3 regions of the Streptomyces sp. NPDC048623 genome follow, and region 3 is predicted to be linked to each of the others. Evidence: riboswitches for the same ligand, from Rfam matches in the RefSeq annotation. Region 3 holds a riboswitch; each other region holds the start of a gene.

Region 1 (5,780 bases), on a different contig from region 3:
GAGGAGGTTGCGCAGGACGGTGCGGCCGACGCCGCCGGGGGTGCGGCCGACGCCGATCACGGCGACGGAACCGGGGGCGAGGAGGCGCTGTACGGAGCGGGCCTCGGCGCGCTGTTCGCGGGCGCGCTGGACGGCGAGGGAGCGGTCGGTGGGCTCCAGGTCGAGGTGGAGGTGGACGGTTCCGTCCTCGAAGCTGCGCTTCTGGGTGTACCCGGCGTCCGTGAACACCTTGATCATCTTGTTGTTGGCGGGCAGCACCTCGGCGGCGAACCGGCGGATCCCGCGCTCGCGGGCGACGGCCGCGATGTGTTCGAGCAGCGCGGAGGCGACGCCGCGGCCCTGGTGGGCGTCCTGCACGAGGAAGGCGACCTCGGCCTCGTCGGCGGGCGCCGAGGCGGGGTGGCCCTGGTCGTTGATCCGGTCGTAGCGCACGGTGGCGATGAACTCGCCGCCGACGGTCGCCGCGAGGCCGACCCGGTCCACGAAGTCGTGGTGGGTGAAGCGGTGCACGTCCTTGGCGGACAGGCGCGGGTAGGGCGCGAAGAAGCGGTAGTACTTCGACTCGTCCGAGACCTGCTCGTAGAAGCTGACCAGCCGGTCCGCGTCGTCGGCGGTGATCGGCCTGATCCGCGCGGTGCCGCCGTCCCGGAGGACGACATCCGCTTCCCAGTGGTCCGGATACGCGTGCTCCGGCTGCCCCGACTGCTCCGAACCCCTCTGCATGGGGCAAGCCTACGGCCGGGGTCCGACAGGGGCACGGGTCGCGTGGCCCCGGTCCGCCGGGCAGTCTAGGGAGGGCCGAACGGCCGTCCGGCCGGGGCCGGAGGTCGGTACGAGCACCTCGTCACCCATGAGAGACTGGTCTAGACAATCGCTGAAAGTTGAAGGGCAACCACCATGGCTGAGCGCCGCGTCAACGTCGGCTGGGCCGAGGGCCTGCACGCCCGCCCCGCCTCCATCTTCGTCCGTGCCGCCACGGCCTCCGGCGTCCCCGTGACGATCGCCAAGGCGGACGGCAACCCGGTCAACGCCGCGTCCATGCTCGCGGTGCTCGGCCTGGGTGCCCAGGGCGGCGAGGAGATCGTGCTCACTTCGGAGGCCGACGGCGCCGAGATCGCGCTCGACCGCCTGGCGAAGCTGGTCGCCGAGGGGCTCGACGAGCTCCCCGAGACCGTCTGACCCGTCACCTCCCCGACGACGGATCACGGAACGCCGTGTCCCCCGGCTCCTCCCGGGCGGACGCGGCGTTTTCGTTTTCCCGCACCTTTCGTGTGCCGTCTACACTCCATTCCCGCTTCCGCGGGAATGCACGGACGAATTCAGGGCAGCACGAAACGGGCCGGGGAATTCTCACCTCTTTGTATACGGCGCCCGCGTTAATTCCGCGGTCCCGCACTGTTTACGGCATGTTGCGAAACCCTCACGCGCGGCCGGTCCGTCCGTTTCAGACGGTGCAGCGGGACCGACCGCTCCACGTGCAGCGCGGTCAGCGCGCGGGCCCGCTCGGCGTCCCGGCGGGCCACCGCGTCCACGATCGCCCCGTGCTCGGCCCACGCCTCGGCGGGCCGCTCGGCCGGCTCGACCGCGTACATCCAGGCGATCTTGTGCCGCAGCTGGGTGAGCAGCGTGGTGAGCGGCGGGCTGCCCGAGGCCTGTGCCAGCGTCTCGTGGAACCAGCCGCCGAGCGCGGCCAGGTCCGCGCCGCGCCCGTCCCTGGCGCGCTCCTGACCGATCCTGACCAGGCCGCGCAGGACCTTGAGGTGGGCGTCGGTGCGCCGCTGCGCGGCCCGCGCGGCACCCATCGGTTCCAGCAGGGAGCGCATGTCGAGCAGATCGGCGGCCTCCTGCTCACCGGGCTCGGCGACATGGGCGCCGGCGTGCCGGCGGCTCACCACGAAGCCCTCGGACTCCAGGGTGCGCAGCGCCTCGCGGACCGGGACGCGGGAGACCCCGTAGCGGCGGGCCAGCTGCTCCTCGGTGAGCCGGGCGCCCCGCGCGTACACCCCGGAGACGATGTCGTCCCGGATCGCCGTGCATACCGATTGCGCGGGAATGCGCATCTGAGACCTCCGATTTCGTCCGCGTCCTGCGACTCTATTGCAGGACGCCGGAAATTCCGACGGCGCCCGTTGGAAACGGACGCAAAAATGCCCCGACTCGAAACCAGCCGGGGCATTTTTACTGAAGTGGGACCGTCAGACGCTCACGCCGCGGGCGCGGAGGTAGCTGATCGGGTTGATGTCGGAGCCGTACTCGGCGGTGGTGCGCGCCTCGAAGTGGAGGTGCGGGCCGGTGGAGTTGCCGGAGGAGCCGGAGACGCCGATCTGCTCGCCGGGGGTGACCTTCTGGCCGACGTACACGCGGATGGCGGAGAGGTGGCCGTACTGGGTGTACGTGCCGTCGTTCATCCGGATCACGATGTTGTTGCCGTAGGCGCCGCCCCAGCCGGCCTCGACGACGGTGCCGGAGCCCACGGAGACGACCTTGGTGCCGTAGGCGGCGTGGAAGTCGATGCCGGAGTGACTGCCGGAGGACCAGAGCGAGCCGCCGGCCTTGTAGCCGGTGCTCACGTACGAGCCGGCCACGGGGAGCTGGAAGGAGGCGAGGCGCTTGCGCTCGGCCTCACGGGCGGCGCGCTCCTTGGCCTCGCGGATCTCCTTGGCGCGGGCCTCGGCCTTGCGCTTGGCCTCGGCGGCGGCCCGGACGCGGGCGGCCTCCTCGGCGGCGGCCTTCTCCTGGGCGGACGCCTGGGCGTCGACCCGCTCGGCGAGGGACTCCTCGGCGATCACCTGGGTGAGGCCGGTGTCCTCCACGGAGGGGCTCTCCGTGTCGGCGGCGAGCGCCGGGGAGGCCAGGGTGCCGATGACGCCGGTGGTGGCGAGAGTCGCCATGCCGGCGAAGCCCGCGCCGCGGCGCGCCATCCGGCTCGAACCACGATGCTTCCCGGTGGCACGGGTGAACGCCATGTAGTGGCTGGTCCTTTCCTTCCCTCTCGCCTACCGGGTTAGCTGACGGGTTCGGAGCAGGAAGGTCTCCTACGGGCCCCTCCGCGCGGAGCGAAGGCGTCCGATTCACCCCAGGGACTGCGTATGGGTCCCCGGCTCCCCAGGCTCGCGCCTTGCGGGGACTCGGCGATGACTGTCCGTTGCCGCGGACGCGGCGTCGTGCAGTGGCCGGACAGCCGCATCGACGCTAGGCCGATCACCTTTCAATAACCAAACGGACACGGGTTTTTGTAAGACATGCCACAGGGCATTCACCCACAGCACTCTGCAATACGGACAAACAGGAGGACCCCGACGAACCAGCCGTCGGGGTCCCTGTGACGGCGGCTCAATCAGCCGGTGACGACGGTCACTTCGCCGATGCCGAGCGCCCGCACCGGGTCCGCGATCTGCGCCGCGTCGCCGACGAGCACCGTCACGAGCCGGTCCACCGGGAAGGCGTTGACGACCGCGGCGGTCGCCTCCACCGTGCCCGTCGCGGCGAGCCGCGCGTACAGATGGGCCTGGTAGTCGTCCGCGAGGTGCTGCTCGACCTGGTCGGCGAGCGTCGCCGCGACCGAGGCGGCCGTCTCGTACTTGAGCGGGGCCACGCCCACCAGGTTCTGCACGGCGACGTCACGCTCCGTGTCCGTCAGCCCCTCGGCGGCCAGGGTGCGCAGCACCTTCCACAGGTCGTCGAGTGCCGGACCGGTGTTGGGGGTGTCGACCGAGCCGCTGATGGCGAGCATCGACGCGCCGTGGCCCTCGCCGTCGGAGCGCAGCACCTGGCCGAAGGCCCGTACGCCGTAGGTGTAGCCCTTCTCCTCGCGCAGGACGCGGTCCAGGCGGGAGGTGAGGGTGCCGCCGAGGCAGTACGTGCCGAGCACCTGGGCCGCCCAGACGCTGTCGTGGCGGTCGGCGCCGACGCGGCCGATGAGCAGCTGCGTCTGCACGGCGCCGGGCCGGTCCACGATGACGACCCGTCCGGTGTCGTCGGCGGTGACGGGCGGCATCGGGCGCGGCGCGGCGGGCTTGCCGCTCCAGGTGCCCAGGGTGTCGGCGAGCTCCTTGTCCAGGTCGACACCGGTGAGGTCGCCGACCACGACGGCCGTGGCGGCGGCCGGGCGCACATGCGCGTCGTAGAAGGCGCGCACGGCGGCGGCGTCGATCGCGGCGACGGTCTCCTCGGTGCCCTGGCGCGGCCGGGACATGCGCGCGCCGGCCGGGAACAGCTCCTTGGAGAGCTGCTTGGCGGCGCGGCGGGACGGGTTGGCCGTCTCGTGCGGGATCTCGTCGAGGCGGTTGCGCACCAGGCGCTCGACCTCGCTCTCGGCGAACGCCGGGGCGATCAGGGCCTCGGCGAGCAGGCCGAGCGCCTTGGGCAGCCGGGAGACCGGGACCTCCAGGGAGACCCGTACGCCGGGGTGGTCGGCGTGCGCGTCGAGGCTGGCGCCGCAGCGCTCCAGCTCGGCGGCGAACTCCTCGGCGGTGTGCCGGTCGGTGCCCTCGGACAGGGCCCGGGCCATGATCGTGGCGACACCGTCCAGGCCCTCGGGCTCGGCGTCGAGCGGCGCGTCGAGGAAGATCTCGACGGCCACCACCTGCTGGCCGGGGCGGTGGCAGCGGAGCACCGTGAGCCCGTTGTCGAGCGCGCCGCGCTCCGGGGCCGGGAAGGCCCAGGGCTTGGCCTCGCCGGCCTGCGGCTGCGGGTGGAACTCCATGCTCGTCAAAGACGCGGCAGCGTCGGTCACTGGTCCGCTCCCTCTTCCTCGTCGCTGTCGGTCTCGTCGGCCGTGCCGCCCACCGGCTCGTAGACGAGCACGGCGCGGTTGTCGGGCCGCAGCCGGGCGGCGGCGACCTCGCGCACCTCGTCGGCGGTGACGTCGAGGACCCGGTCGACGGCGGTCAGCGCCAGCTGCGGGTCGCCGAACAGCACCGCGAAGCGGCAGAGTTCGTCGGCGCGGCCGGCGACGGTGCCGAGCCGGTCGAGCCACTCGCGCTCCAACTGGGCCTGGGCGCGCTCCATCTCCTCGGCCGTGGGGCCGTCGGCGGCGAACCGGGCGAGCTCCTCGTCGACGGCCGCCTCGATCGCCGGCACCTCGACGCCGCCGGAGGTCTTGACGTCCAGCCAGCCGAGCGAGGGCGCGCCGGCGAGCCGCAGCAGGCCGAAGCCGGCGGCGACGGCGGTGCGGTCGCGGCGCACGAGCCGGTTGTGCAGCCGGGAGGACTCGCCGCCGCCGAGGACGGTGAGGGCCAGGTCGGCCGCGTCGCACGCGCGGGTGCCGTCCTCGGGCAGCCGGTAGGCGGCCATCAGCGCGCGCGCCGGGACCTCCTCCTCGACGACCTCGCGCAGCTGGCCGCCGATGACCTCGGGCAGCGAGCCGTCGCGCGGCGCGGGCTTGCCGTCGTGCGCGGGGATGGAACCGAAGTACTTCTCCACCCAGGCGAGGGTCCGCTCCGGGTCGATGTCGCCGACGACCGAGAGCACCGCGTTGTTCGGCGCGTAGTACGTGCGGAAGAAGTCCCGCGCGTCCTCCAGGGTGGCGGCGTCCAGGTCGGCCATGGAGCCGATCGGGGTGTGGTGGTACGGGTGCCCGTCCGGGTACGCGAGGGCGGTGAGGCGCTCGAACGCGGTGCCGTAGGGCACGTTGTCGTACCGCTGGCGGCGCTCGTTCTTGACGACGTCCCGCTGGTTCTCCATAGAGTCGTCGTCCAGGGCGGCGAGCAGCGAGCCCATCCGGTCGGCCTCCAGCCAGAGCGCGAGCTCCAGCTGGTGCGCGGGCATCGTCTCGAAGT
Region 2 (5,780 bases), on a different contig from region 3:
CTTACGGCCTGTACGTCCTGTACATTTTTTACAGAAGGAGGAGTGCCATGAAGGCCATGAACGGCAGCACGCGGAGCACCATGCGGTACGTCCTTCCGGAGTTCACCGAACGCACGAGCTTCGGCACCCGCACCCTCGACCCCTACTCCAAGCTGCTCCAGGAGCGGATCGTCTTCCTGGGCACGCCGATCGACGAGACCTCGGCCAATGACGTCATCGCGCAGTTCCTGCACCTGGACTACGCCTCGCCCGGGCAGGTGATCAGCCTCTACATCAACTCGCCCGGCGGCTCGGTCAGCGCCATGACCTCGGTCTACGACACGATCAGCACGGTCTCCTGCGAGGTGGAGACCATCTGCCTCGGGCAGGCCGTCGGACCGGCCGCGGTACTGCTCGCGGCGGGCACGCCGGGCCGCCGGCTCGCCCTGCCGGGAGCCAGGATCGTGCTCCAGCAGCCCGCGCTCGACGAGCCGTTGCAGGGACAGCCCAGCGATCTCGACCTCCAGGCGCGGGAATTGCTGCGCCAGCGCGAGCTGATCGCCGCGCTGCTCGCCGGACACACCGGCCGGGACCGGGCGCGGATCGACGCCGACCTCGACCGGATCACGGTGCTCGACGCGCCCGCGGCCCTCGCGTACGGCCTGGTGGACGACGTGATCCGCAGCCGCCGCGCGTCGGCGGCCACCGGGGAGGAGTGAGGCCGCCATGGTGCCGGAGCCGCCGCCGCTGCCCGCCCTGACCCGCGCCGAGGGCGAGTTCGTCGACACGTATCTCGAAGTCCTCGATCTCCTGGGGAGGATCAATCCATCCAGGTCCTCGCATACCTATGGGGCGCTGCGCGCGGCGCAGGCCCTGGTCGGGAGGGCGACGGCGCTCCGGGACGCACTGACACTCATGCATCTGCGGGGCGAGAGCGAGGTGCACGCGGACACATTGGCGCGTGCGCTACGGGTGTTGGACGGCGAGCGGCGTTCCGGGCGGGTCACCGTGCCCGGAGAGAGGGCGAGTTGACAGCGGCGCGTGTCGTGTCGAGGTCCACATGGGGCACGGGAACCGCAGAATCGCTCCCTCGTTCGGCGTAGTCGACGAATCGACATGGATCTCAGGTGAGTTGCGCAACAGGTGTACGCATCTGGCCGAATCCGGCGCTCTGCCCCTGGTGACGGGCTCGTCGGCCAAACCTCCTCAGATCACGAAAGCTGACTGTCCACCCGTATGGATCAGTCGTGAGGAGCCTCACATATCGCCGTTTCAGCTCGGATTTCGCCCTGGCCGTGGGTCAAGATCCCTGTCGACGACAAGCCCCCGCCACCCACGGCGGGGCGGTCCGGGCGGACGCCGAGTCCTGCCGCCGTCCCGGACGACTGGTCGACAGGAGTGGACCGGCAGGAGTGGAGGACCCGAGCAACACGGGCCGCCCGAGCAGTACGGGGCGATCCTCGGGGTGAAGCCGCAGCCGCGGCCGGGCGTCTTCGCCGGTCCGAACCCGACAGGTCATCCTTCGCAGGCGGCTGACGAAGGGTTGCGCATGACTGCGCACATGCATGTCCCGTCCCTGCTGTCCCGGGCCGGAGCCGTCTCGGCTCTCACCCTCGCCGCCGTCGGCGGCACGCTGCTCGCACCAGGAGCGGCGCCAGAGGCCCAGGCGGCGACCTCCTACGCGAGCAAGGCGCTGAACGTCGCCGCCTCGAAGAAGGGGGCACCCTACAAGTACGGCGCCTCGGGCCCCACCCGCTTCGACTGCTCGGGCCTCACGCTCTACTCGTACAAGAAGGCGGGCAAGACGCTGCCACGCACCGCGCAGCAGCAGTACAACAAGACCCGCCACATCTCCTCGGGCAGCCGGCAGGTGGGTGACCTGGTCTTCTTCCACTCCGGGGGAAGCGTCTACCACGTCGGGATCTATGCGGGAAACAACAAGATCTGGCACTCCCCCAAGACCGGCTCCTGGGTGAAGCTCGACAAGATCTGGACCTCGAAGGTCTTCTACGGACGGGTGCGCTGACCGGCAGGGTGCGACGAGGGCGGTCGGTCAGGCCCGGGTCAGCGCCGCCGTCCACGGCAGCGTGATCCACACCGTCTTGCCGCCCTCCGCCGTCGGGGTCACCACCAGTCGGCCGCCCGCCTCCTTCGTCAGGAAGCGGATGATCGCCATCCCTCGCCCGTTGTCCTGCTGCACCGCCGCCGGCAGGCGCCGGGGCCAGCGGGGGTGGCTGTCGGTGACCCCGATGTGCAGCTGCTCGTCGCGCTCCAGGCGTACGTCGACGGTGAACGTGGGCGACTGCCCGAAGGTGTGCTGCACGGCGTTGGTCGCCAGCTCCGAGACGATCAGCCGGATCGCGTCCGCGGTGTCGGTCGCGTCCCCGAGCCCCCAGGAGGTGAGCACCTCGCCGACGTACCTCCGCGCGGCGGAGACCGAGGCCGGGTCGCTCGGCAGTGTGACGGTTGCTTCCTGCTGGTCTGCCATGCGACGCCGTCCTTCTCCCGCCGGGCGACGACGCCCGGACTGCATGCGCGTCAGCCTGCCACCGATGTCACCGCCCCGGGCGGCGATCCACCAGATATACGGATATCTGTCGCCCGAAGCGGTGAACCGCACAGACGCTTGTACGCGTGGCCGTACACGGTCCGGGCTCAGAGCGCTCCGGGCGGCGCGGTCCGTACGATCGTGGCCACCGCCCGCTCGATCTCCGCGTCCGTGAGGTCCGCGCGGGCCGTGAGGCGCAGCCGGGAGATGCCGTCGGGGACCGACGGGGGCCGGAAGCAGCCCACGCCGAGGCCGAGTTCGCGGCAGTCGGCGGCCCAGCGCAGCGCCTCCTCCGGGCCCGGCGCGCGCACGGACACGACCGCCGCGTCGGGCCGTACGGCGGAAAGACCGGCGGCGGTGAGCAGCCGGTGCAGGGTCCGGGCGACCGTGCCGGCCCGGGCCGCGAGGGCCGGTTCGGCGCCGATCAGGCGCAGGCTCGCCAGGGCGGCACCGGCCGCGGCGGGGGCGAGGCCGGTGTCGAAGATGAAGGTGCGGGCGGCGTTGACCAGGTGCTCGATCACCCGGGCCGGGCCGAGCACGGCGCCGCCCTGGCTGCCCAGGGACTTGGACAGGGTGAGGGTGGCGACCACGTCGGGGGCGCCCGCGAGGCCGGCCTCGCTCAGCGCGCCGCGCCCGCCCTCGCCGAGCACGCCGAAGCCGTGGGCGTCGTCGACGACCAGGCCCGCGCCGTGCTCGCGGCAGACGGCGGCGAGTGCGTCGAGCGGCGCCCGGTCGCCGTCCACCGAGAAGACCGAGTCGCTGACGGCGAGCGCCGGGCGGCCGGGGTGCGCGGCCAGCGTCTTGGCCACGGCCCCCGGGTCGGCGTGCGGCACGACCGCCGTCTCGGCCCGGGCGAGCCGGCAGCCGTCGACGAGGGAGGCGTGGTTGCCCGCGTCGGAGACGATCAGGCCGTCCGGTACGGAGAGCGCGGTGAGGGCCGCGAGGTTCGCCGCGTAGCCGGAGGAGAAGACCAGGGCCGCCTCGAAGCCGCAGAACGCGGCGAGCTCCTGTTCGAGGCGGGTGTGCAGCAGGGTCGTGCCGGTGACCAGACGCGAACCGGTGGCACCGGCGCCCCAGCGGCGGGCGGCCTCGGCGGCCGCCTCGGTGATCTCGGGGCGGTGGGTCAGGCCGAGGTAGTCGTTGCTGGCGAGGTCGAGCAGGTCCGACTCGGCGGCCCGGGGCCGCAGGGTGCGCACCAGGCCGGCCGCCGCGCGCCGCCGGGCCGCCGCCTCGGTCCAGTCGAAGGCGGCCGGGCGCGGGCCCTCGCCCGTGCCCGCGGCGGGGGCCGGCGGGCCTTCGCCCGTCCCCGCGGCGGGGTCCAGCGGGTCCTCGGCGTACGGCGGCATGACGGATCCTTTTGTAGGCAGCGCACAGACCCTAGCCGTATCCCGTCGAGGTCAGGATGTGGCCATGCACACACAGGAATCGGTGTCGTTTGTTCGGATCCTCCTTGGCCCGGGGGTGTGCCGTAGGCCAGGATCAGCGCTTATGGACCTGCTGAACACGCTGGTGGAGAAGGGGCTGCGGCGCGAGTCGCCGACCCGTGAAGAAGCGCTCGCCGTGCTGGCGACCTCCGACGACGACCTGCTCGATGTGGTGAGCGCTGCCGGCAAGGTGCGCCGCCAGTGGTTCGGGCGGCGGGTGAAGCTCAACTATCTCGTCAATCTGAAGTCCGGTCTGTGCCCCGAGGACTGCTCCTACTGTTCGCAGCGGCTCGGCTCCACGGCCGGGATCCTCAAGTACTCCTGGCTCAAGCCCGACGAGGCCTCGGCCGCGGCGGCGGCCGGTGTCGCGGGCGGCGCCAAGCGGGTCTGTCTGGTGGCGAGCGGGCGCGGTCCGACGGACCGGGACGTCGAGCGGGTCGGCAGGACCATCGAGGCGATCAAGGAGCAGAACGAAGGCGTGGAGGTCTGCGCCTGCCTCGGGCTGCTCTCCGACGGGCAGGCGGAGCGGCTGAAGGAAGCCGGCGCCGACGCGTACAACCACAACCTCAACACGTCCGAGGGGACGTACGGGGAGATCACCACCACCCACACCTACGCGGACCGGGTGGACACCGTGCAGAAGGCGCACGGCGCGGGTCTGTCGGCCTGCTCGGGTCTGATCGCGGGCATGGGCGAGAGCGACGAGGACCTGGTCGACGTGGTGTTCGCGCTGCGCGAGCTCGGCTCGGACTCGGTGCCGGTCAACTTCCTCATCCCCTTCGAGGGCACCCCGCTCGCCAAGGAGTGGAACCTCAGCCCGCAGCGCTGTCTGCGGATCCTCGCGATGGTGCGGTTCGTCTGCCCCGACGTGGAGGTCCGGATCGCGGGCGGCCGTGAGGTGCACCTGCGCTCCATGCAGCCGCTGGCCCTGAACATCGCCAACTCGATCTTCCTGGGCGACTATCTGACCAGCGAGGGCCAGGCCGGCCAGGCCGACCTGGACATGATCGCGGACGCCGGCTTCGAGGTGGAGGGCGCGGGCACCCCCACGCTGCCCGCGCACCGGGCGGACGTCGCCGCGGCGGCGGCCGGGGCGGGCTGCGGCTCGCACGCGGCAGAGGCGGGCGGGGCCTGTGGCTCGCAGGCGGAGGCCGGTGCGGGCGCGGGCGGCGGCTGCGGCTCGCACGCCGAGGCCGGTGGCGGCTGCGGTCCGTGCGGCGGTCACGCCGGTGCCGGTGAGCAGACGGCCGCGGCCGAGGAGCCCGAGGCGTCCGAGGGGGCCCCGGCCGACGCGTCGGGCGCGCGCCCGGACCTGGTGGCCGTGCGCCGCCGCGGCGCCGGTACGGACCTCGCGCCGAATGCGTGACACCGGTACCACCGAACTCCTCGCCCTGGACCGGGCGCACGTCTGGCACCCGTACGGCCCGATGCCCGGCCGTACGGAACCGCTGGTCGTCGCGTCCGCGTCCGGGGTGAGGCTCCGGCTCGCCGAACCCGTCGAGGGGCAGGCCGAGCTGGTCGACGGCATGTCCTCCTGGTGGTCGGCCGTGCACGGCTACAACCACCCGGTGCTCAACGAGGCCGCGCGCGGCCAGCTGGACCGGATGAGCCACGTCATGTTCGGCGGGCTCACCCACGAACCGGCCGTGCGGCTCGCCGCGCGGCTCGTGGAGATCACCCCGGAGCCGCTGCGGCACGTCTTCCTCAGCGACTCGGGCTCGGTCTCGGTCGAGGTCGCCGCGAAGATGTGCCTGCAGTACTGGCGCTCGCTCGGCCGGCCGGCCAAGCGGCGGCTGCTGACCTGGCGCGGCGGCTACCACGGCGACACC
Region 3 (5,780 bases):
GCCGATGTCGACGGAGCGAGCCGCCTCGACGTGCTTGTTGCCGACCACGAACTCGGTCGAGCCGCCGCCGATGTCCACCACCAGACGCCGGTCGGCGCCGTGCAGCTCACCGGTGGCGCCGGTGAAGGAGAACTCGGCCTCCTGGTCGCCGGTGATCACCTCGGGCTCGACGCCCAGGATCCCGACGACGCCCTTGACGAAGTCCTCGCGGTTCTCGGCGTCGCGGGAGGCGGAGGTCGCGACGAAGCGCAGCCGCTCCGGGCCGACCCCCAGCTCCCTGACGACCTCGGCGTACTCGCGGCAGGCGGCGAAGGTCCGCTCCAGGGCCTCGGGCGCGAGCCGGCCGGTCTTGTCGACGCCCTGGCCGAGCCGGACGATCGTCATCCGCCGGTCGAGCTCGATCAGCTCGCCCGTCTCAGGGTGCACGTCGGCGACGAGGAGGCGGATGGAGTTCGTACCGCAGTCGATTCCGGCGACCCGGGTCACTTCTCGTCCCCTTCTTCCTCTTCTTCCTCCGCCTTGTCGGCACACGGGGTGACGCACGGCCCCTTCGCCCACCACTCCGGCAGCATCGCGAGCGCCTCGTCGCCGAACGGGTTCACGCCCGGTCCCGCCACCAGCGAGTGGCCGACCAGCACATGCAGGCACTTGACCCGGTCGGGCATGCCGCCGGCACTGGGGAAGCCCTCCAGGACCTCGATCGCGTCGCGGCGCGCGATGTAGTCCTCGTGCGCGGCCCGGTAGGCGGCGGCGAGCTCCGGGTCGGTGGCGAGCCGGGCCTGCATCTCCTTCATGACCCCGTTGGCCTCCAGGGTGCCGATGGCGGAGGCGGCGCGCGGACACGTCAGGTAGTACGTGGTCGGGAACGGCGTGCCGTCGGGCAGCCGCGGCGCGGTCTCGACGACGTCCGGGTTGCCGCACGGGCAGCGGTGCGCGATGGCGCGCAGGCCGCGCGGCGGCCGCCCGAGCTGGGCCTCGAACGCGGCGACGTCCGCGTCGGTGGGCTCGGTGCGTTCGGTCTGCGGAGGGGGCGTTTCCATCATCGATCCTGGTTGCTCAGTGGCGGTCGGCGTTGTCGACGCCGTCCCACAGGTTGTCGTACCAGGGGCGGTCGTCCGCCGCCTCCTGGTCGGCGCGGGGCCGCTGCTCCGCGTCGGGGTCGTTCACGGTGAAGCCGGTCTCGCCGGGCATCACGTAGTGCAGGTGCTCACGGGCGAGGCGCCGGACGTAGGCGGGGTCCTGGAGGCGGGCCTTCTCGTCCCGCAGCTCCTCGACCCGGCGGGCGGCCTCGGCGGCCTTGCGCTCCTGGTCGGCGATCTCGCCCTGCTGGGAGACGTACTGCCGCATCGGGTAGGCGAGCGCCACCACGAGCGAGCAGACCACGAGGGCCAGGAAGGCCGCGCGTCCGGTGAGCCGGGAGCGGCGGGCCTGACGGCGGGTCTGGGAGCGGTAGACACGGGCGGCGGTCTGCTCGCCGAGCAGCCTGATCCGGGTAGCGGTCGAGAACCGGTCCCGGTTCTTCACGGCCATGTCCTGCGCCTCCCCTGGTCAAACGTGCGTCCCCGCACACGGTACGGGACCGAGTGCGGGGACGTACGGAAGCTGCCTTACGGAAAGGCTCAGCCCTTGAAGCGCGGGAAGGCGCTGCGGCCGGCGTAGACCGCGGCGTCGTCGAGGATCTCCTCGATGCGCAGCAGCTGGTTGTACTTGGCGACGCGCTCGGAGCGGGCCGGGGCGCCGGTCTTGATCTGGCCGCAGTTGGTGGCGACGGCGAGGTCGGCGATGGTGACGTCCTCGGTCTCGCCGGAGCGGTGCGACATCATGCACTTGAAGCCGCTGCGCTGGGCCAGCTCGACGGCGTCCAGGGTCTCGGTCAGCGAGCCGATCTGGTTGACCTTGACCAGGAGGGCGTTCGCGGAGCCCTCCTCGATGCCGCGGGCGAGGCGCTCCGGGTTGGTGACGAAGAGGTCGTCGCCGACGAGCTGCACCTTGCCGCCGAGCTTGTCGGTGATGACCTTCCAGCCGGCCCAGTCGTCCTCGAACAGCGGGTCCTCGATGGAGACGAGCGGGTACGAGGCGACGAGCTCCTCGTAGTACTCGGTCATCTCGGCGGCGGAGCGGGACTTGCCCTCGAACTCGTACAGGCCGTCCTTGTAGAACTCGGAGGCGGCGCAGTCGAGCGCGAGCGCGATGTCCTTGCCCGGGACGTAGCCGGCCTGCTTGATGGCCTCCAGGATGAGGTCGAGCGCGGCGCGGTTGGACTCCAGGTTCGGGGCGAACCCGCCCTCGTCGCCGAGACCGGTGGAGAGGCCCTTGCCCTTCAGGACGGACTTGAGGGTGTGGTAGACCTCGGTGCCCCAGCGGAGGGCCTCGGAGAAGGACTCGGCGCCGATCGGCGCGATCATGAACTCCTGGATGTCCACGTTGGAGTCGGCGTGCGAGCCGCCGTTCAGGATGTTCATCATCGGAACGGGCAGCAGGTGCGCGTTCGGGCCGCCGAGGTAGCGGAAGAGCGGCAGGTCGGAGGCCTCGGAGGCGGCGTGCGCCACGGCGAGGGAGACACCGAGGATGGCGTTGGCGCCGAGCGAGGACTTGTCCGGGGTGGCGTCCAGGTCGAACATCGCCTGGTCGATCAGGCGCTGCTCGGTGGCGTCGTAGCCGACGAGCTCCGGGCCGATCTGCTCGATGACGGCGAGAACGGCCTTCTCGACACCCTTGCCCTGGTAGCGGTTGGGGTCACCGTCGCGAAGCTCGAGGGCCTCGAACGCACCGGTGGAGGCACCGGACGGAACGGCAGCACGACCGGTGCTGCCGTCGTCGAGGCCGACCTCGACCTCGACCGTGGGGTTGCCTCGGGAGTCCAGGATTTCCCGGGCTACGACGACGTCGATGGACGGCACGAGCATCTCCTTCTGGGATGTGACGCTGGGTGTGACGCATGCGGCAAGGTCTCGTTCGCCTTGCGACAAGAGCCTAACCGGCTCGGGGGCTCCAGCCAGCCGGGCGCCCGCCCCCTGGGACGAAAAAGGACCCAACGGCAGGCATACAAGGACGAAAGACCTGGCTACCGGCGGGTACGAAACCGGCCCGGAGCGGGATGCTCCGGGCCGGTCTCCCGGTCACCGCGGGGAGGGCGAGGAGGGAGGGGAGGGAGTGGACGGCCGCCGGACCGTCCTCTCGTTCCTTCCTTCCTTGCTTCCTTACTTCAGGTGAAGCTGCTGACCCGGGTAGATCAGGTCGGCGTCCTGGACGATGTCCTTGTTCAGCTGGAAGAGCTTCTCCCAGCCACCCTTGACGTGGTGCGCCTGGGCGATCTTGCTCAGGGTGTCGCCGGAGACGACCTTGTACTCGCCGTCGCCCTTCTTGACCTTCTTGCCGGTCGGGGTGGTGACGGTCTTGGCCGCGGGCTTCGGCGCGGTGCGCTTCTCGCTGCGGGTGGCCGGCTGCTCGGCGGCGCGCTGGGTGGTGGCCTTCGGCGCGGCCGGCTTCGGGGCCGGGGCCGGAGCCTCGGCGGCACCGCCGTCGTACGAGGCGCTGGAGAGACCCACGCCACAGCTCGGCCAGGCACCCTTGCCCTGGCCCGCGAGGACCTTCTCGGCGATGGCGATCTGCTGGGACTTCGAGGCGAGGTCCGCGCGCGGTGCGTAGGCGGTGCCACCGAACGCGGCCCAGGTGGAGTTGGTGAACTGCAGGCCGCCGTAGAAGCCGTTGCCGGTGTTGATGGACCAGTTGCCGCCGGACTCGCACTGGGCGACGGCGTCCCACTCGGAGCTGGTGGCGGCCGAGGCGGAGCCCGCGGTCAGCAGCGGGGCGGCGACGGCGACACCGGCGACGCCGGCGAGTGCGACGAAGCGGGTGGCCTTGGCGGCACGACGGTGTTTGCCCTTGCCGGAAAGCAGCATGGAAGTTCTCCTCACCGACGCCTGCGAGGTGAGCTGTCGGGTTCGGGCGAGTGAGTTGCCCGGCCGCGTGTCCTTGCACGCGGCTTCACCCCAAGCCGGTCGTCGGCCGTCTGTCTCAACGGCCGGGACCGGCACTTACCTTGGGTCCCCCGCTCCTGCCTTCGGCGCTTGCGCGACGACTGTTCCCATCGGATCGGCGGCAGGACTCGGCGTTCCGGTCGACGGGGCCCGCGGTGGCGAGCGGTCCTGACCGTAGACACAGACCCGGGGGAAGTTCAAAGACCCTCAACCCGGAAAAATCGCCCTTACTTGCACTCCGTCAGGCCCTGTTTGCGCAGGTCGGGAGTGCGGTGAGCAAAGTTTGCGGGCGTGACACGCCAGTTCGGCAAGAGAGACTCATGTCTCACTGGAGCAGAACCGGACATTCAGTCCCGAACTACCCCTGGGAGTCGCTTGCGCCGAGCCCCAACTCAAGGCTCTGACCAGGGAGGATGAGGTCGGGGTCGGCCCCGACCGTCTCCTTGTTGGCGTCATAGAGGGCCGCCCAGCCGCCGTGCAGACCGTTGTCCTGTGCAATGTCCGACAGGCTGTCACCCGGCTTGACGGTGTATTCGTCCGCCTTGTCCGTCTTGTCTGCCGTGACGGAGCCCTCGGCCGCACCGGCCGCGCTCCCGCCGCCGGTTGCGTCGCCCGCCACCCCGTCGGACGGGGCGGCGTGACGTCCGGATTCGCGCGCGGTGTCCGAGTTGCCGGTTTCATCCGTCGCGGCGTCACCACGGTGCTTGCCCGCGCCGGTCGCATCGGTGACACCAGGAGTGCCGGGGAGGGTCTCGGACACATCGGGCGTACCCGGCGTTACGGGCATTCCGGGCGTGGTGGAGGTGCCGGGGGCCGTCGGGGTGACGGTGGCGCTCGGGGACGCCGGAGTGGAGGAGGAGGCGGACGGCGAGGGGGACGCGGGGGTCTGGGTGACACCCCGGAACAGGCCCTGGGCGTCGCCGCCCTCGGTGGCGCCGGTGGTGGGCAGGCCGTCGGTGCGGTTCGACTCCGGCCGGGGGCCGGTGGACTCCTTGGGCGTGACGCCGGGGCCCGGGTCGACGCCGGGGGTCTTGCCGTCCTTCTTCAGGCCGGCGATCGGCGCGCAGGTGGCCCACTGGGTGTCACCGGCGGCGAAGGCCTTGTCCGCGACGACGATCTGCTGGGAGCGGCTCGCGAGGTCCGCGCTCGGCGCGTAGGCCAGGCCGCCGTGCTTCTCCCAGCCCTCCTGGGTGAACTGGAGGCCGCCGTAGAGCCCGTTGCCGAAGTTGGCGCTCCACGCGCCCCCCGACTCGCACTCGGCCACCCGGTCCCAGGTCTGGGCGTCGGCGGCGGAGGCGGAACCGGTGGCGAGCAGCGGCAGCGCCATGGCCGATCCGGTCACACCCGCTGCGACGACGAGCGCGGGGGCCTGGCGGGGTCTGCGGTGACGTCCGTTCCCGGAGCGCATACGGAGTGCCTTTCGCGTGACTGCTGAGACTGCCGGTGAAAGTAGCGGCATTCGAACGCACATCACAAGTCGATGCAGCGGGGATCACGCGAAGATCACAGTATTGACGGTCCGTCAGCCACGGGCGCCTTTGTGGGAAACATTGAACTCCACCGGAAGCGTGCGCAGGCCACGCATGATCAGCCCACCGCGCCACCGCAGTTCCGCCGGATCGGCCCCAAGTCGCAGGTCCGGCGGGAGGTTCAGGGGCGACAAATCGTCCGGACCAGGGGGTCGTCCCTGAGCCGACCAGTCACGAACAGCTGCGGGAGGGTCGGCCGCCGGTACGCGGGCACACCCCGCTCCTTGGCATGGAGCACCTCCATGACCACAGGCCACACCCCCCGCTTCCA

Evidence for each region. Region 3 has a riboswitch for cyclic di-AMP ahead of AB0C73_RS20575 (transglycosylase family protein). Riboswitches for the same ligand answer to the same signal wherever they lie in the genome.
Region 1: it holds a riboswitch for cyclic di-AMP, as region 3 does, so the genes downstream of both, AB0C73_RS13455 (M23 family metallopeptidase) here and AB0C73_RS20575 (transglycosylase family protein) in region 3, are expected to answer to the same signal.
Region 2: it holds a riboswitch for cyclic di-AMP, as region 3 does, so the genes downstream of both, AB0C73_RS07570 (C40 family peptidase) here and AB0C73_RS20575 (transglycosylase family protein) in region 3, are expected to answer to the same signal.

What each region holds. Positions count from the first base shown of each region.
Region 1 is NZ_JBEZHV010000007.1:248,890-254,669, forward strand. It holds gene AB0C73_RS13440 (GNAT family N-acetyltransferase) at 1-723, opposite strand, end outside; gene AB0C73_RS13445 (HPr family phosphocarrier protein) at 898-1,179, shown strand; gene AB0C73_RS13450 (GntR family transcriptional regulator) at 1,377-2,060, opposite strand; gene AB0C73_RS13455 (M23 family metallopeptidase) at 2,196-2,966, opposite strand; cyclic di-AMP (ydaO/yuaA leader) riboswitch at 2,979-3,144, opposite strand; gene AB0C73_RS13460 (pitrilysin family protein) at 3,338-4,705, opposite strand; gene AB0C73_RS13465 (pitrilysin family protein) at 4,732-5,780, opposite strand, start outside.
Region 2 is NZ_JBEZHV010000004.1:96,764-102,543, reverse strand. It holds gene AB0C73_RS07580 (ATP-dependent Clp protease proteolytic subunit) at 48-698, shown strand; gene AB0C73_RS07575 (hypothetical protein) at 706-1,011, shown strand; cyclic di-AMP (ydaO/yuaA leader) riboswitch at 1,406-1,525, shown strand; gene AB0C73_RS07570 (C40 family peptidase) at 1,529-2,005, shown strand; gene AB0C73_RS07565 (ATP-binding protein) at 2,033-2,467, opposite strand; gene AB0C73_RS07560 (8-amino-7-oxononanoate synthase) at 2,635-3,873, opposite strand; gene bioB (biotin synthase BioB) at 4,016-5,317, shown strand; gene AB0C73_RS07550 (adenosylmethionine--8-amino-7-oxononanoate transaminase) at 5,310-5,780, shown strand, end outside.
Region 3 is NZ_JBEZHV010000013.1:174,128-179,907, reverse strand. It holds gene AB0C73_RS20595 (Ppx/GppA phosphatase family protein) at 1-486, opposite strand, end outside; gene AB0C73_RS20590 (DUF501 domain-containing protein) at 483-1,040, opposite strand; gene AB0C73_RS20585 (septum formation initiator family protein) at 1,057-1,530, opposite strand; gene eno (phosphopyruvate hydratase) at 1,620-2,906, opposite strand; gene AB0C73_RS20575 (transglycosylase family protein) at 3,201-3,902, opposite strand; cyclic di-AMP (ydaO/yuaA leader) riboswitch at 3,906-4,079, opposite strand; gene AB0C73_RS20570 (transglycosylase family protein) at 4,339-5,388, opposite strand; gene AB0C73_RS20565 (recombinase family protein) at 5,631-5,780, opposite strand, start outside.